DNA from 3 places in the Sedimentibacter sp. B4 genome. Region 3 is predicted to be linked to each of the others. Evidence: riboswitches for the same ligand, from Rfam matches in the RefSeq annotation. Region 3 holds a riboswitch; each other region holds the start of a gene.
The links. Region 3 has a riboswitch for glycine ahead of gcvT (glycine cleavage system aminomethyltransferase GcvT). Riboswitches for the same ligand answer to the same signal wherever they lie in the genome.
Positions count from the first base shown of each region.

Region 1: linked by a shared signal. The riboswitch ahead of BN358_RS19300 (sodium:alanine symporter family protein) and the one ahead of gcvT (glycine cleavage system aminomethyltransferase GcvT) in region 3 are both predicted to bind glycine.
Region 2: linked by a shared signal. The riboswitch ahead of BN358_RS02645 (ACT domain-containing protein) and the one ahead of gcvT (glycine cleavage system aminomethyltransferase GcvT) in region 3 are both predicted to bind glycine.

Region 1 is NZ_CANG01000955.1:254,180-260,362, reverse strand. It holds gene BN358_RS28020 (copper amine oxidase N-terminal domain-containing protein) at 1-1,202, shown strand, start outside; gene BN358_RS19300 (sodium:alanine symporter family protein) at 1,247-2,635, opposite strand; glycine riboswitch at 2,726-2,816, opposite strand; gene BN358_RS19295 (FadR/GntR family transcriptional regulator) at 3,095-3,799, shown strand; gene BN358_RS19290 (electron transfer flavoprotein subunit beta/FixA family protein) at 4,007-4,795, shown strand; gene BN358_RS19285 (electron transfer flavoprotein subunit alpha) at 4,805-5,995, shown strand; gene BN358_RS19280 (FAD-binding oxidoreductase) at 5,997-6,183, shown strand, end outside.
Region 2 is NZ_CANG01000014.1:14,539-20,721, forward strand. It holds gene gap (type I glyceraldehyde-3-phosphate dehydrogenase) at 1-94, opposite strand, end outside; gene BN358_RS02635 (sugar-binding transcriptional regulator) at 140-1,165, opposite strand; gene rpoN (RNA polymerase factor sigma-54) at 1,539-2,957, opposite strand; glycine riboswitch at 3,235-3,323, shown strand; gene BN358_RS02645 (ACT domain-containing protein) at 3,435-3,704, shown strand; gene BN358_RS02650 (PFL family protein) at 3,709-5,067, shown strand; gene grdD (glycine/sarcosine/betaine reductase complex component C subunit alpha) at 5,199-6,183, opposite strand, start outside.
Region 3 is NZ_CANG01000955.1:105,307-111,489, reverse strand. It holds gene BN358_RS18440 (M42 family metallopeptidase) at 1-26, shown strand, start outside; gene BN358_RS18435 (AEC family transporter) at 50-988, shown strand; gene BN358_RS18430 (TrmH family RNA methyltransferase) at 997-1,710, shown strand; gene BN358_RS18425 (hypothetical protein) at 1,833-2,111, shown strand; gene BN358_RS18420 (flavodoxin domain-containing protein) at 2,193-2,678, opposite strand; glycine riboswitch at 2,923-3,019, shown strand; gene gcvT (glycine cleavage system aminomethyltransferase GcvT) at 3,110-4,207, shown strand; gene gcvH (glycine cleavage system protein GcvH) at 4,321-4,695, shown strand; gene gcvPA (aminomethyl-transferring glycine dehydrogenase subunit GcvPA) at 4,706-6,040, shown strand; gene gcvPB (aminomethyl-transferring glycine dehydrogenase subunit GcvPB) at 6,042-6,183, shown strand, end outside.

The DNA of each region.
Region 1 (6,183 bases), 150 kb from region 3:
ACGTAGAAGACTTAAACTCAATTTACATGAATGTTGATGTGACATTCAGCTTAAATGGATTAAAGTCAACTGATCCAATCAATTTCATAATTGCAGACAATAACGTATATGTTTCAAAAAATCTGGTTCTTCAGTTAATTACATTTGATGAAATGTTAAATGGCGAAGCAACAGAAAGTGTGGAAGTTATAAATGATTTCTACAACAACGGCCTTAAGGATGTGGAATACATACTGCTTAGTGATTTAGGTGAAATGGACAGCATTGAATATGAAACGGATTACAAGGAAATGCAGGATAATGCAATTGACTATATTACAACAGCATTTAAGGGCTTTGATTCAAAACTCATAACAAAGATAAACGGAGGTTACTCCATTGAACTTACTTCACAGGGCGCTTTAGAATTTGTGGAAAGACTCATTACATATGTAAGCGAAAACAGAGAGCATGTGTTTGATGAAACTGTGAAGTATGTTGAAAACCTGTACAACAACACAGAATTTGAAGGAATGACTGCTGAGGACAAGGAAACATTAATAGCTGAATTAGAAGCAAGCAGACAGGATTTTTATGATTTCTTGGATGAAGCAGTTATGATACTTGAAACTGAAGAACTGGCTTCCATTGAAGAACTTGTGAGAGGAAGTAAAATTCAGCAAAATATTGTAAAAACAGGTTCATCATACAAGGAAAATTCATCAGCAGAAATTGTTTATGAAGGAATGTCCATGGGAAAACTTTCAGCAGAAACTTTAGTAACACCTGAAAATGTTGAAAAAATTTCAGTTACAGAAAGTGTTATGACTATAGAAGATGCTGAAAGCCTATATGAGAAAACAGAAAACAAAATTAATCCCGCTCAGACAATGCAGCTTATGTGGTATACAGAGGGTGAAGATCTTGATGTTGATATAACGAGACAAAGCGGCAAGACAGATTGGAATACACAGCCATACACTATCATTGAAAACAGAGTTTATCTTCCTTTGAGATACATAGGCGAAACATTTGGAGAAGAAGTATATTGGGATAATGATGCAAGAAAAGCATATGTTATAAGAGGCAATGAGAAAATCGACATGACAGGTGTGATTGTTGACTCAAGAACAATGGTTAAAGTGAGAGACTTTGAAAAACTCGGATACAAAATAACTTATACTCTTGATGGTGATTTTTCCACTGCAGTAATTGAAAAATAAATTTGTTAATAAATTTAGAAGGACGGCTTGCGCCGTCCTTTAGTTTAATTTTCTTCATTTACAGTCTTACTTTTCCATGCTATTTTTGATTCGCTTTTCAGTCCCTCAAAATACAGTCTTGTTTCAGATGCAATAACTCCCCTGAGTCCAATGAGAGCTATGAGGTTTGGTATTGCCATGAGTCCGTTTACAATGTCTGCAAGAATCCATATCATGTCAAGCTTGAGGAATGATCCTGCCCCTACAAGTACAATAAAAATCAATCTGTATAATTTGATTGCCTTAACTCCAAACAGGTATTCTGTACATCTCTCACCATAGTAGTTCCAACCGAGAATTGTTGTGAAAGAAAAGAATATCAATCCTACAGTAACAATATAAGGTCCGATTAAAGGCAGCCCCTGGTTGAATGCTTCATTTGTCATGCTTGCACCTTGGAGACTTCCGTTCCATACATCTGTCATAATAAGCATCAAACCTGTCATGGTGCATATAATTATTGTGTCAAAGAATGTTCCTGTCATTGAAATAAGTCCTTGTTTCACGCATGAATTTGTTTTTGCAGCAGCAGTTGCAATTGGTGCGCTTCCAAGGCCTGACTCATTTGAGAAAACACCTCTGGCAACGCCGTTTCGCATGGCATACATGACGCTTGCTCCTAAAAATCCACCGGTTGCAGCAGTTGGGGTAAATGCGCTTTTTATTACCAACAAAAATGTTTGTGGAATAAGCTGAATGTTTGATATCATTATGAACAATGCTCCCAGCACATAAAATACAGCCATAAATGGAACAATGATTTCTGAAATTTTTGCAATACTTTTGATTCCTCCCAATGTTACAAGTGCAACTATTGCGGTTATCACTATTGAAGTAGCAAGAACTGGAATGTTGAAAGTAATTTTTACGGCATCTGTAATTGCATTAATTTGTGGAAATGTTCCTATACCAAAGAAGGCAACTCCTACGCCGAAGGCAGCAAACATTTTTGCAAGGACTTTGTTTCCAAGTCCTCTTTCAATGTAGTACATAGGTCCTCCGGACATTTGTCCGTTTTCATCAACAACCCTGTACTTTACGGAAAGAAGGCATTCGCCGTACTTGGTAGCCATGCCGAAGAAAGCTGCAACCCACATCCAGAACAAGGCTCCAGGTCCTCCTGCCTTGATGGCGGTGGCAACACCTACAATGTTTCCTGTTCCGATTGTAGCCGCCAATGCTGTGCAAAGTGCACCGAAGCTTGAAACATCGCCCTGTGCATTGCTATCAGTGTCTTTGGAAAAAACCAGTTTCAATGCCAGGGGAAGCTTGAAAACCTGAATGAGTCCAAGTTTGAATGTAAGGTAGATTCCTGTTCCCACTAGCAGCATCAGCAGTGGCGGTCCCCATATAAAGGAATCGGCCTTTTCTAAAAATAATGTTACGTTTTGCATTTTGTACCTCCCTAAATTTTATAGTGCGTTTAAGGAATCCTCTTAAAAGACAAAAAGCCAGATCAAAAAAGACCCGGCCTCAAAAAATTACAGCATAGCTCTGTCCTTTTACCTGAGAGATTGACCGGTGTAACCGGCTTGCTCCTTCGGTGCTCATTTGAGGCTCTCCAGAGTTTCGTCCGATAATGGTCCTTTTGCCTGAAAGTGTAACTCCTTCGGCGGATCATATGATCTCTCTCCCACTATCTTCATCCGAAATATTTAATTTTATCACTGGGCATGATTATAGCATGTACTAGGAAAAAACAAAAGGGAAAAATTTAAATACGACATATCTTAATTATGAAAACGGTTATCAACAAATTTTCGTCAGCAATATATGCCGTATAACAAAATACTTACTATTTCCTGATAATATGCTATAATGATATAAACTAAAATATATTGTCAGGTGGTTTTATGGAAGAAAAAGCATTGCAGAAAAAGTCCTATACAAAAGTTATAGATTATATTAAAAAACAAATTGTAAACGGAGATTTAATAACAGGAGGAAAACTTCCATCAGAACGAGAATTGTCTGATATTCTGGGTGTAAGCAGGAACTCTGTCAGGGAAGCCATCAGGATGCTTGATTTTATGGGTATTATTTCTAGCCAGCAGGGAGCAGGAAATTATCTTACAGGCAATTTTGAAAACAATCTTGTGGAATCTATGTCCATGATGTTTATGCTTAATCAGATAACTTATCAGCAAATAAGCCAGCTGAGGCGTGCACTGGAACTTGAGGCGCTGATGATTGCCATTGACAATGTAACAGATAAAGAAATTGAACAGTTTGAAAATATAATTTCTCAGCTTGAAAATCAAACAGAAGAATATAATGTAATTCTAGATAAGCAGCTTCACTATAACATTGCAGCAGCATCCAGAAATACTTTGATAATAAATATACTAAGAGCTCTTTCAGAAGTGATGGATAAGTTCATAGCGGACCTGAGGAAGGAAATATTAAGCTCTGAAACCAGCAAAGATTACCTTCATGATGCACATGACAAAATGGTGAAGAGCCTTATAATCAAGGACAAAACCCTTGCTTTTTCTGCAATAAACAAACATTTTGATTTGATTGACGAAGAGTTGGATAGAATGACAAAAAATATATAAATAGAAAGCAAAAAAGATTTTTTAAAATATCAATGTTAAAAAAGTGACTATTGTTGACAATGATAACATTTGCAGATATACTTAATAAAGTAAGTGGTACTACCAGTTGAAAATGCGCATGCATTTTTATTTTTATCAGAAGTGGTACTACCAGTTAGTGAAAACGAAATTATAGTTAATGTATTCAGAAAGGGAAAAGGTAAACATATGAACATTTTGGTTTGCATCAAACAAGTTCCTGAAACAAACAAAGTTGAAGTAGATCCTGTTACAGGAGTATTGAAAAGAAACGGCGTAGATTCAAAAATGAATCCTTATGACTTGTATGCAATTGAGACAGCACTGAGAGTGAAAGAAAAAACAGGCGGAACCATTACTGTTATTACCATGGGACCACCACAGGCGGCAGGAGTAATAAGAGAAGCATTTGCCATGGGAGCAGATGAAGGTGTGCTCATTTCCGACAGAAAATTCGGCGGAGCTGACGTTCTTGCAACAAGCTACACACTTGCTCAGGGAATAAAGAAAACAGGAGATTTTGAACTCATTCTCTGCGGAAAGCAGACTACTGACGGAGATACTGCCCAGGTTGGACCTGAAGTTTCTGAATGGCTTAACATACCAAGCGTTTCAAATGTGTGCAAAATTATTGACATTGAAGAAAAATTTATTTCAGTAGAAATGGATATGACAGATGACATAGAAATTGCCAAGGTTGAATATCCATGCCTCCTGGCTGTTGACAAGGATATTTTTATGCCGAGACTTCCTTCCTACACAAGAAAAATAAATACAAAGGACAAAGAAATTACAGTCATGAGCCTTGATGACATGGAAGACAAGGATGAAAAACACTACGGACTCAATGGTTCTCCAACGCAGGTTCAGCGCATATTTCCTCCTTCTGTGAACGCTCACAGGGAAATGTGGGCAGGATCAAACTCAGAGCTTACAACTCAGCTGTTAAATAAATTGAAAGAAATGAAATTCGCATAGGAGGCAATCATGGCAAAATTAGTTGTTAATCAGTCAAAAGTAGGCAACATGCAGGAACTCATAAGCATATGCCCCTTTGGAGCTCTTGAAGAAATAAACGGTGAACTTCAGATAAATGCTGCGTGCAAAATGTGCAAGCTTTGCGTTAAAAAGGGACCTGCAGGAGCAATAGAATATGTGGAAGAAACAAAGGAAGAAGTAGACAAGAGTTTGTGGAAGGGAATTGCAGTATATGTTGACCACATTGACGGAAACATTCATCCTGTTACTTATGAGCTCATTGGAAAAGCAAAGGAGCTTGCAGAAAAAATAAATTATCCTGTTTATGCTGTAATGATGGGAAGCGGCATTTCAAAGCAATGTCATGAAATCCTTCATTACGGTGTTGACAAGGTGTTCGTATATGATGATGAAAAGCTTGACAGATTTAAAATTGAACCATACACAGCAGTGTTTGAAGATTTTGTAAAAAGCATCATGCCAACTGCCATACTGGTTGGAGCAACACCAGTTGGAAGACAGCTGGCTCCAAGGCTTGCTGCAAGACTGAAAACAGGCCTTACTGCTGACTGTACGAAACTTGAAATCAATGAAAACACAGATTTGGTGCAGATACGTCCAGCATTCGGCGGAAACATTATGGCACAGATACTCACCCCTAACAACAGACCTCAGATGGCTACTGTTAGATACAAGGTAATGGATGCACCTAAAAGAAATCAAGAGGAAGCAGGAGAAATAGTTAAGTGCAGCATTGATTCAGAAAAATTAAACTGCAAGGTTGAAGTAATGGACATAATTCCAAAGGAAAAGGAACAGTTCATTGAAGCAGCTGATGTGTTGGTTGTTGCAGGAAGAGGAGTCAAAAAAGAAGAAGACCTGGCAATGATAAAAGAACTTGCAGATTTATTGGGAGGACAGATGGCATGCACAAGACCTATGTCTGAAGCAGGATGGGTTGAAGCAAAACGCCAGGTGGGACTCAGCGGAAGAACAGTAAGACCAAAGCTCATAATTACCTGTGGAGTATCGGGAGCAATTCAGTTTGTTGCAGGCATGAACAATTCAGAACAGATAATAGCAATAAACAAAGATGAACATGCACCTATTTTCAAGACTGCCCATTACGGACTGGTAGGAGATTTGTATGAAATTATTCCTAACTTAATAGAACAAATAAAAGCAGGCAGGGAGGCATAAAATGGACTACAAAAAACTGGACAACGAAGATTTAAAATATATAATAGATTTAGTAAAAGATGCAGACAGAGTGCTTTACGGAGAAAATATAAACGAAGAGTACAGCCACGATGAGCTAAGCGACACAACAAGCTATCCTGATGTTGTTGTAAAGGTAACTTCAACTAAGGAAGTTTCAAAAATAATAA
Region 2 (6,183 bases), on a different contig from region 3:
TGATTGCAACAACCTGAAATTCTTCATCTTGTGCCATAAGCCTCAAAGCCAATCTTCCTATTCTTCCAAAACCATTAATTGCTACTCTAACCATGTTATCCTCCTATAATTTTATATCATAATATTATAATTATTAAATTTATAATTCTAATATCCTTCTTGCAGCAGCTTCGTCTGTAACAAGGATAAAATTATTATTGAATTTTGATATTGCATAAATTGCTTCAGCTTTAGACTTGCCTGCAGCAACTCCTATTGAATTTTTAATTTCCTTAAAATTATCCAGTGATATTCCCACTGAATTTGTTTGCATTTTTACATTTCCTTCTTTGTCAAAGAAATACCCGAATGCTTCTGCTGTAAGATTATCCTTGACTATTTTGTCGAGAACATCTTTGTTTGCTTTTCTTCTAGCAGCCATTTCCTTTGCATTTCCAAGACCGAACACAAGAAGATTAATCCTTTTTATATCCTGCAAAACATCGTTTATCAGTTTATTGTTCTTAAGTACGCCGAGTTCTGTTTCATCAAGATTGTCTGGTATGTGCAGCAGCTTGTATGGAGCATCAATTTTTTCAGCCAGATTTGCAGCAATTGTATTAGCTTGAATTTCAAGCTCCTCGCTTAATCCTCCTCTTGCAGGCAACACTAAAAGATTTTTTATTCCTTTTTTTCTTTTCATTTGCCTCACAACACAAGCCATTGTTGTGCCCCCAGTGATTCCAAGCACAGTGTCATTTTTAATGAGTTCCAGAACAATTTCAGCTGCCTTTTTTCCAAGGTCGTTGAAAACAAAACTGTCTTTTTCAGCATCCCCGGAAACAACTGCAACCTTCTTTAGCTTTAGCTTTTCCATAAGCTTTAATTCCAAATCTGATAAGTTTTTTATGTAATAAAAGCTGCCGTGAATTTCCGAAAGCACATCAATTCCATCTTTTGTGAGTTCAACTCCTGCCGATTTGATGTCAATGAGGTTCATTTCCTTAAGTTTATCTATTTCCGTACGCATGGTTCTTTCAGTTATGCCAAGTTTCACAGAAAGGGATCTCCTTCCAATGGGTTGCATAGAACTTATAACCTTTAGTATCTCGTATCTTTTCATAAACAATTCAACAGTTTCAGGAACTATTTTGTTTTGAATTTCCAGAATTTTATTGTTTTCCATACATCCCTCCGGGATATTTAATGTCCCTGTTGTTCGTTTTACGTCCCTAGGTTTATTCTACCATATTTATATTATATTGCAATAGTATTTTTAAATTTTGGAATATTATTTTTGATTGGTAATCAGACATGATTTGAGATATGTGTTATACTATTTATTAATAGTGTCACATTTATATTTTGATTATATCACAGCATCATGATGCTGTACAGCAAAAAAAGCAAAAATAAACCAGTAATTTTTCATGAAATTCCTTATTTTATTATGTGCAATAAAAAAGAATATCCAACGTGTCTTTGAATATTCTTTACTGATTTAGATTTTAAATTCTTAATTCTTAATTCTTAATTCTTAATTCTTAATTCTTAATTAATTAGAACCTTCTTCTCATTGATGAAGATGGTATCCTCATTTCATCCCTGTATTTTGCTACAGTCCTTCTTGATATGTTGATTCCTTCAGAGCTGAGCATTTCAGCTATTTTTTGATCACTTAACGGCTTTTGTGTGTTTTCTTCATTAATTAATTTTTGAATCTGAGACTTCACGCTGGTGGATGAAATTCCTTCGCCATCGCTTTCGCTTAAGCTGCTTGCAAAAAAGTACTTAAGTTCAAACAACCCTATAGGAGTTTGTACGTATTTTCCGTTTGTAGCCCTGCTGACAGTTGACTCATGTACGCCTATGTCTTCAGCAACATCCTTGAGAACCAAAGGCTTCAATGCAGTCTTACCTTCGTCAAAGAATTTTCTCTGAAACTTGAGTATGGATTCAACAACCTTGTACAGTGTCATTCTTCTTTGCTCTATACTCTTTATAAGCCACATAGATGAATTCAGTTTGTCGCTCAGGAACTTGTTTGCTTCTTTGTCATCAAGATTTTTTATCATATTCTGATAATAGCCGCTTATAGTTAGAACAGGCAGGTTGTTGTCGTTTACTATAATTATATATTCACCGTTTATTTTTTCAATAGTCACATCAGGAACAATATATCTTATGTTGTCGCTGTCTACTATGAATCCTCTAGATGGCTTTGGCTCAAGCATCTTGATTATATCGCAAATGCTTTGTACCCTTGAAACTGTAATACGAAGATCTTTTGCTATTTTTTGAATTTTGTTGGTAGCAATTTCTTCAAGATATTGTTCTGCTATGATATATGCATTCTTATCTTGAATTCCCTTTTCCTTAAGTTGAATCATAAGGCATTCACTTAAATTTCTTGCTCCAACTCCCACAGGGTCAAAAGTTTGTATAAGTCTTAAAACTCTTTCCACTTCAACCACATCTTCATTCAACAAAAGACTTATATCTTGAATTGAACAACCTAAGTAGCCCTTGTTATCAAGTGATTCAATAATAAATTCGCCTATTCTTTTTTCCTTATTAGTTTTTACGGAAACTCCTAATTGAACCATGAGATGGTCCTTAAGAGACATTTTTTTGGAAGTGTAGCTTTCAAATGTTTGCTTTTCATCAGAATCTGCAGTTTTTTCATAAGCCTTGTAGCTTAGGTCATCATACTTTTCTGTAATTTCCTTCCAATCGATTTCATCTTTGTTGTCAGATTTATCAAAATCAGATTTTTCATATTCAGCACTTTCATCTGATGATGATTCCTGGACTTTATTGTCAACTGATTCGAGAAAAGGATTAACCTCAAGCTGTTTGTATATAAACTCCATTAATTCAACATTATTAAATTGCAAAATTTGTATAGCCTGTCTTAATTCAGGTGTCATGATAAGCTTTTGAGTCTGAGACAGATTCAATTCAAAGCCCATTTTCATAATATCACTCCTTGCTACCATATATTATAACAAAATTTATTATATTTTCAACATGATATTATTTTGTACTGCTTTATCAATATTAACAATAAAAACGAGTAAATGTTGTCATTATTTTATTATATCAAAAAACTATCGAAAATGCCAAAGTATTTTGTTAAAAAAAGAAAATTTTATAAATTTAAATATTATGCTTGATTTTTAAAACAAGACGGTATATACTAACCCCTAATAAAATATTTTGGATGAAACTGGCGGAAGGCAGTCGACCGTCAGCGGACATAACTCTGGAGAGACTCTTTAAGAGCACCGAAGGGGAAAGTTGATATCAATGAAACTCTCAGGTAAAAGAACAGAGCTGAAAGAAAGCACATATGTGTTTTTGTTGTACAGAGAGACTGGCGTCTCTCTGTATTTTATATAACACCATTTTCCTTAAAGGCTGCATACATACTAACATTATAAACGGAGGATAACATGAAAGGCATACTAACAATAATCGGAAAGGACCGCGTTGGAATAATAGCACATGTTTCAACACTTTTAGCAAGCTACAACGCAAATATCCTTGATATTAACCAGACAGTAATGAGAGATTACTTCACAATGATAATGCTTGTGGACCTTGATGGCATTACAACTGATTTTACAACACTTCAGCAGGAATTAGACAAAAAAGCCAAAGAAATCAATATGGAAATCAAAATTCAACGGGAAGATATTTTTGACAAAATGTACGAGGTGTAGACGAATGATTAAATCTAATAACATACTGGAAACAGTCAAAATGGTTGATGAGCTCAAATTTGACATAAGAACAATAACTATGGGTATTTCACTTCTTGACTGTGCTGATTCAGACGGTGAAAAATCAAGGATTAAAATATACGATAAAATAGCAAGGTTATCCGAGCACTTTGTAGAAACTGTCGAAGCAACAGAAAAAGAATTCGGAATACCAATAATAAATAAAAGAATTTCAGTCACTCCAATATCCATAATAGCAGGTGCATGCAATGATGTTGACTATATCAAGTATGCTGAAATTTTGGACAAGGCTGCTGATGTGGCAGGAGTAAACTTTTTGGGAGGCTTTTCAGCCCTTGTTCACAAAGGATTTACCAAAGGCGATGAAATACTTATCCGTTCAATTCCTCAGGCTCTTGCTGTAACAAACAAGGTTTGTGCTTCAGTTAATGTTGCAACCACAAAGGCAGGCATTAACATGGATGCTGTAAGAATCATGGGTGAAGTTATAAAAGAAGCAGCGTATCTTACAAGAAACAAAGACAGCATTGGATGTGCAAAATTAGTTGTGTTTGCCAATGCTGTTGAAGACAATCCTTTCATGGCAGGAGCATTCCACGGCACCGGAGAATCAGAAACATGCCTTAGCGTTGGAGTTAGCGGTCCCGGAGTTGTAAAAAATGCTTTGGAACAAGTAAGAGGTCAGGATTTCACAACCGTATGCGAGACAATCAAAAAGACTGCATTTAAGATTACAAGAGCCGGTGAAGTTGTGGCAAAGGAAATTTCAAGGAGAATGGATATTCCTTTCGGCATAATGGACTTATCCCTTGCACCCACTCCGGAAGTCGGTGACAGCGTAGCAAGAATATTAGAAGAAATAGGACTTGAAGCTTGCGGTGCCCATGGAACCACAGCTGCTCTGGCATTATTAAACGATGCGGTTAAAAAAGGCGGCATCATGGCTTCTTCAAATGTAGGGGGATTAAGCGGAGCATTTATACCTGTAAGCGAGGATGAAGGAATGATTGAAGCTGTTAACAGAGGTTCCTTAAACATCGAAAAGCTTGAAGCTATGACATGTGTTTGTTCTGTAGGCCTTGACATGATTGCCATACCCGGAGACACAAAAGCAAGCACTATTTCAGCAATTATTGCTGATGAATGCGCTATAGGCGTTATAAACCAAAAATCAACAGCAGTGAGACTAATTCCTGTTTACGGAAAAACATTAGGAGATACAGCTGAATTCGGAGGACTTTTAGGAAGGGCTCCCATAATGAAGGTAAGCAGTTTTTCTAGTGATGACTTTATAGCAAGAGGCGGCAGAATTCCGGCACCAATTCACAGCTTTAAAAATTAAAAAACGAGATTCTAAAGAATCTCGGACTATTGACAAATGTAATTGTAGGGGCGGACCTCGTGTCCGCCCGTGTTATTAATTCAATAATTTTGTTATCTTCAGTGGGACAGTAGTCCTACCCTAAATTTGTTTTAGCAGCAGGTTTTTTCTTTTGCTATGAACTCATTGTCCTGAAGAACTTTAATGGCAGTTTCAGTGTTTGCTTCATTTACAAGAATTATTGGTCCTGTGCAGCCCATTCCGCTTTCTGCATAAACATTGTTTTTCCACAGAAGCTTTACAGCATCTTCAAGGTCCATTATTTCAATTCCTGAAATCTGGGAAGTCACAACTTCTTTCTTTGGAGCTTTCACTTCGTCCTCAGAAGATTTTTTTACTGTTTTAGTTCCTTTCAGTATTTCAGTAAGATTTGCTTTGTGTGCCTTTTCAAATTCTTCTTTTGCAATGGCTTTTAAATTTCCTTTTACCAGTTCTCCGGCAAACTTCATGGCTCCTTCAACTAATGGAGCGCCTGAAGCTCTTGATATTATAAGTATGAGCTTGTCAAAGCCTTCACCGATTCCAGGACCGTATCCGTAGCCTAGTGACTCATAGTTTCCGCCAGTTGTGTAAGAAGAAAATATTTTAATCATGAGGTTTCCTGTTAAAGAATCCATTACCATAACATCAGCTGAACCCATGAGAAGGTCATTACCTCTCATGACAGCACCGCCGTCTGCTCTTTGAGAAGCTGCAAAATTTATGTCATATCCCTGTTCTTTTAATTTTGTCAGAGCTATTTCAGTTTGTCTTGCACCATCAACATTTAAAATACCAACAGTAGGATTCTTAATGCCGCATGCTTTGGCAGTTATTATACCATAAATGGCGTTCTTAACCATTCCTTCAACTTTATCTGTAGAAGAAGTTCCTGTTGTTGTTGCAATGAACATTTCCTTTCCTTTTCCAGGTGTTACAATCCTTCCCACTGTTGAAACTCCAATTGGAAATGGGTAATGCATTGTTACGCATGCATCTATTTCACCTTTGTCAAGAAGCTCTTCCATTTTTTTATGGGCTTGATCTTCATTTTCAACAAAAGCAGTTGTTACTCCTTCAATTGTCATACTTCCTATG
Region 3 (6,183 bases):
TTATTTATGCATATCTGACAGAATAAAATACATTTAAGGATGATCTCAAGTGGAAAATTTAATATTTTCATTGAATGTGGTGGCGCCTATATTTTTGCTCATGTGCGTCGGTGCATTCTTAAAAAAGGTAAAAATATTTGACAGTGAATTTCTTATAAAAGCAAACACATTTGCATTTCAGGTGTTGTTTCCGGTTCTTCTTTTCAACAACATTTACAAAAGCAAGGTTTCGGACGAAGTGAACATTAAGCTTATTATTTTTGCAATTGCAGTGGTTTTTACAATAATAGGAATATCGTTGTTTGCAGTGCCAAGGTTTGAAAAGGACAACAAAAACAGAGGTATTATAATTCAAGGTCTCTACAGAAGCAATTTTGTGTTGTTTGGAGTGTCATTGAGCCAGAACATTTTCGGTGATGAGGGACTTGCCGTTGTAACAACACTTGTTGCCATAATAATACCAATTTACAATTTTATGGCAGTAATAATATTAGACATGTTTTCAAATGATAAGAGTGATATCAAAAAAAATATAATAAGCATAGTTAAAAACCCGCTGATAATTGGCTCTGTTCTTGGAATAATAGTTTCGGCTCTTGGGATAAAGCTTCCTGTCTTCATTGAAAATACAATAGGCGACATGTCAGATATGGCAACACCTCTAGCGCTCATGGCTCTTGGCGGGGACATTGAAATAAATAACATCAGGAAAAATCTCAATTACATAACGGTTGTGACCATAGGAAAGCTTCTGGTAATTCCCGCAGTTGTAATAGGAATGGCATATGCGTTTGGTTTCAGAGGACCAGAACTTGGAGCATTGTTCAGCATGGTTGCACCATCTGTGGCTGTTTCAAGCTATACTATGGCTCAGCAGTATGACTGCAACTACGAGCTTGCAGGACAGCTTGTATTTGTATCCACAATGTTCAGTCCATTCACAATTTTTATGTTTATATTTGTGTTAAAAACAGTTGGAGTATTTTAGGAGGGCTTATGGAAATAAAATCATATAAGAAAAATTTTGAGCATTCATACACATTTGGAATGTTTCCTACTGTGGAGCTAATTACATCAAGACCAAATGATGTGGTAAAAGTGCTTGTCAGCTCAAGCTACAGGTCTGATAATTCCATGGACATATTTGAACTGTGCAAAAAATACAATATTAACACGGAAATTAACGACAAGGCAATCAATAAAATAAGCGACAAGGAAAACTGTTTTGTTGTGGGAGTATTCAATAAATATGAATGCAGCCTTGACCAGGATCAATCACACATAGTGCTGGTAAACCCAAGCAACATGGGAAATATGGGAACAATTATCAGGACTCTGATTGGCTTTGGCCTTAGCAATCTTGCAATAATAAGCCCGGGAGTTGACATATTTGATCCTAAAGTAATCAGAGCATCAATGGGTGCTCTGTTCAAGCTTAATTTTAAATATTACGAAAATTTCAGCGATTACCAGAAGGCTTTCAATGATCATAAAGTCTACACATTCATGCTGGATGGAGCTGTGTCCCTGAAAGAAATAAAACATGATGAAGACAGATATTTTTCATTGGTGTTCGGCAATGAAGCAACAGGATTGGACTCAAGTTTTTCCAAAGCAGGAACAAGCGTATTCATCAAACACACAGACAGGATTGATTCATTGAACCTTACCATTGCTGCAGGCATTGCAATGTATCATTTTTTAAGTTAAATAAATCAATTTATGGAAATGAAATAAGAGTATAACATTTACAGGTTAAATATTTAAAACCCTTTTGTAAATAATATATAGAGGTTTAAAAAGCCCAATATCATTTCGAAAGGATGAAATTAATGAAAAATTTTAGCTTTAATGAAAACAAAAATAAAAACAACAATAACAATAACAATGAAAAATTGTTTAACTGGGAAGAACAAGCCAAGTTAGACAGTCAGCAAAGTTTTAGGGAACAGCAAAAGCATATGATTGATAATTTGAGAAACGACAACAATAACAACCGTCTTGACAACAGAAACGACAACAACCGTTCAGACAACAGGAACGATAACAGTTTTGACAACAAAGACAAGAAAAAAATAAAAAGAGACAACAACCAGACCAACTTCAGGTAACATTTAAGAATAATTAATTTGTTGCAGCAACAATAAAACGGTAACGTACGTTCAGCTATTCTCTGAACGGTTACCGTTTTTTTATTTCAATTTTAATATATCATCAGCCATTTTGCTGATGCTTTCATTGTCAATTGAAGTTAATTCCCTTTTGTCAACTTTGAAGTTTTTCCTCACGGTCTTAATTATGAGCTGGTCCACTAATTTGTATGGCTTGACCTTAAGTCTGCCTCCGAAACATTGAATAGATACTGACTTGTTCAACAGCTTTTTAGGAATGTTATGAAGAAGGTATTGATTGATTTTTTCTGGAAACCCGCAGCATAAAAAAATAGCGGTATTTACTTTCATGAGCTTATCCAGGTTGTCCCCTACGAAGTTTTTAACTGTTTTATGAACATCGTTAAATCTAATACAACTTCCAATTATTACTGTATCATAATCGTTTATTACGGGGGTTGTTCGTTTTAAGTTTACAATATCAGCACCGGGAAGCTTTTCTCCCAGCAATTTTGCGCACATCTGAGTTGTATTGTTGTTGCTTGCATACGCTATCAGTATTTTCATGGCCTGCTCCAATTTATAAGATAATTAAATGATAATATTTTATTTGCCAAATGTCAAGCTTGTGCATTGTGATAAAACTAACATTAATAAAAATGCAGTTTTACATATTCTGAAAAGTAGATTTTTTCACGATTACAAAACTATTGACACGTTTGAAATAGGGTATTATAATGATGCTGTAATATAAAATAACATTTTTTCACAATTGAAATTTGAACATTTATATTTATAAATATAATTTTGAGTGAAAAGCACAGGAGAGTCCCCAAGGGGCGCCGAAGAAGCAAATAACACTGGTCGAGTGTTACGAAACTTTCAGGCAAAAGGGCTGCGCTTGGACAAAACTCTGAATAGTACAGCTAAGACAGAGATAATGACATCGTCGTTACCCCTGTCTTTTTTATAATTTAAAAATATTAAGGAGTGATAGAGTGAAGAAAACACCATTATACGAAAAGCATGTTGAACTTAAAGGAAAGGTAATTGACTTTGGGGGATGGGCGCTTCCTGTGGAGTACTCGGGAATTATTCCTGAACATGAGGCTGTGAGGAATAAGGCTGGTCTGTTTGATGTTTCTCATATGGGAGAAATCACTGTTAAGGGAGAAGATGCCGAGAAATATCTGCAGATGATTGTTACAAATGATATTTCTGTGCTTAATGACAATCAAATTGCATATACTCCAATGTGCTATACCGATGGTGGAGTGGTTGATGATCTCTTGGTATACAAGTACAACAGCACGGATTATCTTCTGGTTGTAAATGCCTCAAATACACAAAAGGATTTTGAATGGCTTTTGTCACAGTCTTTTGGAAATGTGGAAATAAAAAATATTTCTGATGAATATGCTCAGCTTGCTTTGCAAGGCCCAGAAGCTCAAACTATTTTGCAGAAGCTTTCTAAAGTTGATTTAAATTTAATTGAATTTTATCACTTTTTAGGTGATGTTAATGTGGGTGAATTTAAGACTATAGTGTCAAGGACCGGATATACAGGTGAGGATGGATTTGAACTATATTTTAAAGCTGACCATGGGCCACAAATGTGGGACTTAATTCTAGAAACAGGAAAAGAATACGGGCTTGTGCCTGCAGGTCTGGGGGCAAGGGACACTCTCAGGTTTGAAGCAGCACTTCCTCTTTACGGGCAGGAAATAGACAAAGACATTACCCCACTAGAGGCAGGACTTGGATTTTTTGTGAAACTTAACAAGGATGATTTCATTGGAAAAGAAGCTCTTGCAAAGCAAAAAGCTGAAGGTCTGAAAAGAAAAGTAATCGGATTTGAAATGGTTGACAGAGGAATTCCTAGAAGTCACTATGAAGTTTTTGCTGAGGGAAGAAAAATCGGCTATGTTACAACAGGAAGCTTTTCACCAACCCTTAAGAAGAATATCGGGCTGGCATTAATTGAAGCTGAATATGCAAAGGAAGGCACAGAAATAGAAATATCAGTACGAAACAAAAACCTTAAGGCAAAAGTTATCAAGAAACCTTTTTACACTAAAAAATATAAGAAAAGCTAAAGATATATAAACGAAGAGAAATGTTTAAAAGTGACAATATTTGGTAGAATTAAATTAACAATGTTATATGGATGAATTTGTTCATCATTAAAATCAATTATATGGAGGATATCATGAAAGTATTAAGCGAATTAAAGTATTCAGAATCACACGAATGGGTAAAGGTAGAAGGAAATAAGGCTTATATAGGAATTACAGACTATGCTCAGGATCATCTGGGAGATGTTGTTTATGTTGATTTGCCGGAAGTTGACACAGAAATTGAAGCCGGAGGACAATGCATAGTTCTTGAATCTGTTAAAGCAGCTTCAGAAGTTTTTTCTCCTCTTTCAGGAAAGGTTGTTGAAATAAACGAAAGCCTTTCCGACAATCCAAGTTTCATCAATGAATCACCATATGAAGCATGGCTTATTGCTGTTGAAATGTCTGATCCATCAGAAGTATCAGGCCTCATGAGTGCAGAAGATTACGAAAAAATATGCGACTAAGGAGGGGTTTATGAGATATATTGGAAATACTGATGAAGACAGAGAACAGATGCTGAAAGAAATTGGTTATCCAGACATAGAATCTCTTTTCAAAGCTGTTCCCGATTCAGTTCATTTAAAAACTAAGTTGAACATTCCTCAAGCTCAATCTGAAATGGAGCTTGTAAATAATATGAAGTCATTGGCAAAGGAAAATTTAAACACTGATGACTATGCATGTTTTTTAGGTGCAGGGGCATATGATCACTTTATTCCAGCAGCAATCGACCAGCTTATTTCAAGACAGGAATTTTATACAGCATACACTCCATACCAGCCTGAAATAAGCCAGGGAACATTGCAGGCAATATTTGAGTACCAGACAATGATATGCGAACTTACCGGTCTTCCTGTAGCTAATGCGTCCATGTACGACGGAGCCACAGCATTGACTGAAGCTGCCATAATGGCATGTGATGCAACAAAAAGAAATGAAATATTAATAGCATCTTCAGTGCATCCTGAAAGCCGACAGGTACTTGACACTTACGCAAAGTTCAGAGACATGACTATTGTTGAAACAGCATACAATAACGGCCAGGTTGATCTGGAGGATTTAAAGTCTAAGATAAACAAAAATACTGCAGCAGTAATTGTTCAAAGCCCTAACTATTTCGGAATTATCGAAGATGTTGAAGCTGCAGCAGCAATTGCTCATGAACACAAGAGCCTTCTTGTTGTAAGTGCAGACCCTATATCTCTGGCTGTTTTGAAAAGCCCGGGAGAAATGGGAGCTGATATTGCAGTTGGAGACGGTCAGCCTCTTGGGAATGCTCTCAGCTTTGGAGGACCTTACCTTGGATTCATGGCCGTTACAGATAAATTGATGCGCAAGATGCCCGGTAGAATTGTTGGCCAGACTACCGATGAACAGGGAAACAGAGGATTTGTACTGACTCTTCAAACAAGAGAACAACACATAAGAAGAGAAAAGGCAACTTCAAACATATGCTCAAACCAGGCTCTAAATGCATTGCAGGCTACAATTTACCTTACTCTCATGGGCAAGGAAGGACTTAAAAAAGTTGCAGAGCTATGCTTCAGCAAATCACACTACGCTTATGACCAATTGATTGCCACAGGAAAATTCACCCCTTTGTTCACTGCACCTTTCTTCAAGGAATTTGCAGTTAAGAGCACTGAAGAAATACAAAAGCTTAACGACAGACTTCTTGAAGATGGTTTTATAGGCGGATATGACCTGGGTAAAAAGTATCCTGAACATAAAGATGTTTGGCTTGTTGCTGTTACTGAAAAAAGAACTAAACAGGAAATAGACGATTTTGCACGAAAGGCAGGGGAATAATATGCAAAAACATAAAGCTTTAATATTTGAAATGAGCAAAAGCGGCAGAAAGTCATATTCACTTCCTGACTGCGACGTGCCGGAACTTAGTATAAATGATACAATTGACAACAAATATTTAAGAGAAGAATCTCCTGATTTGC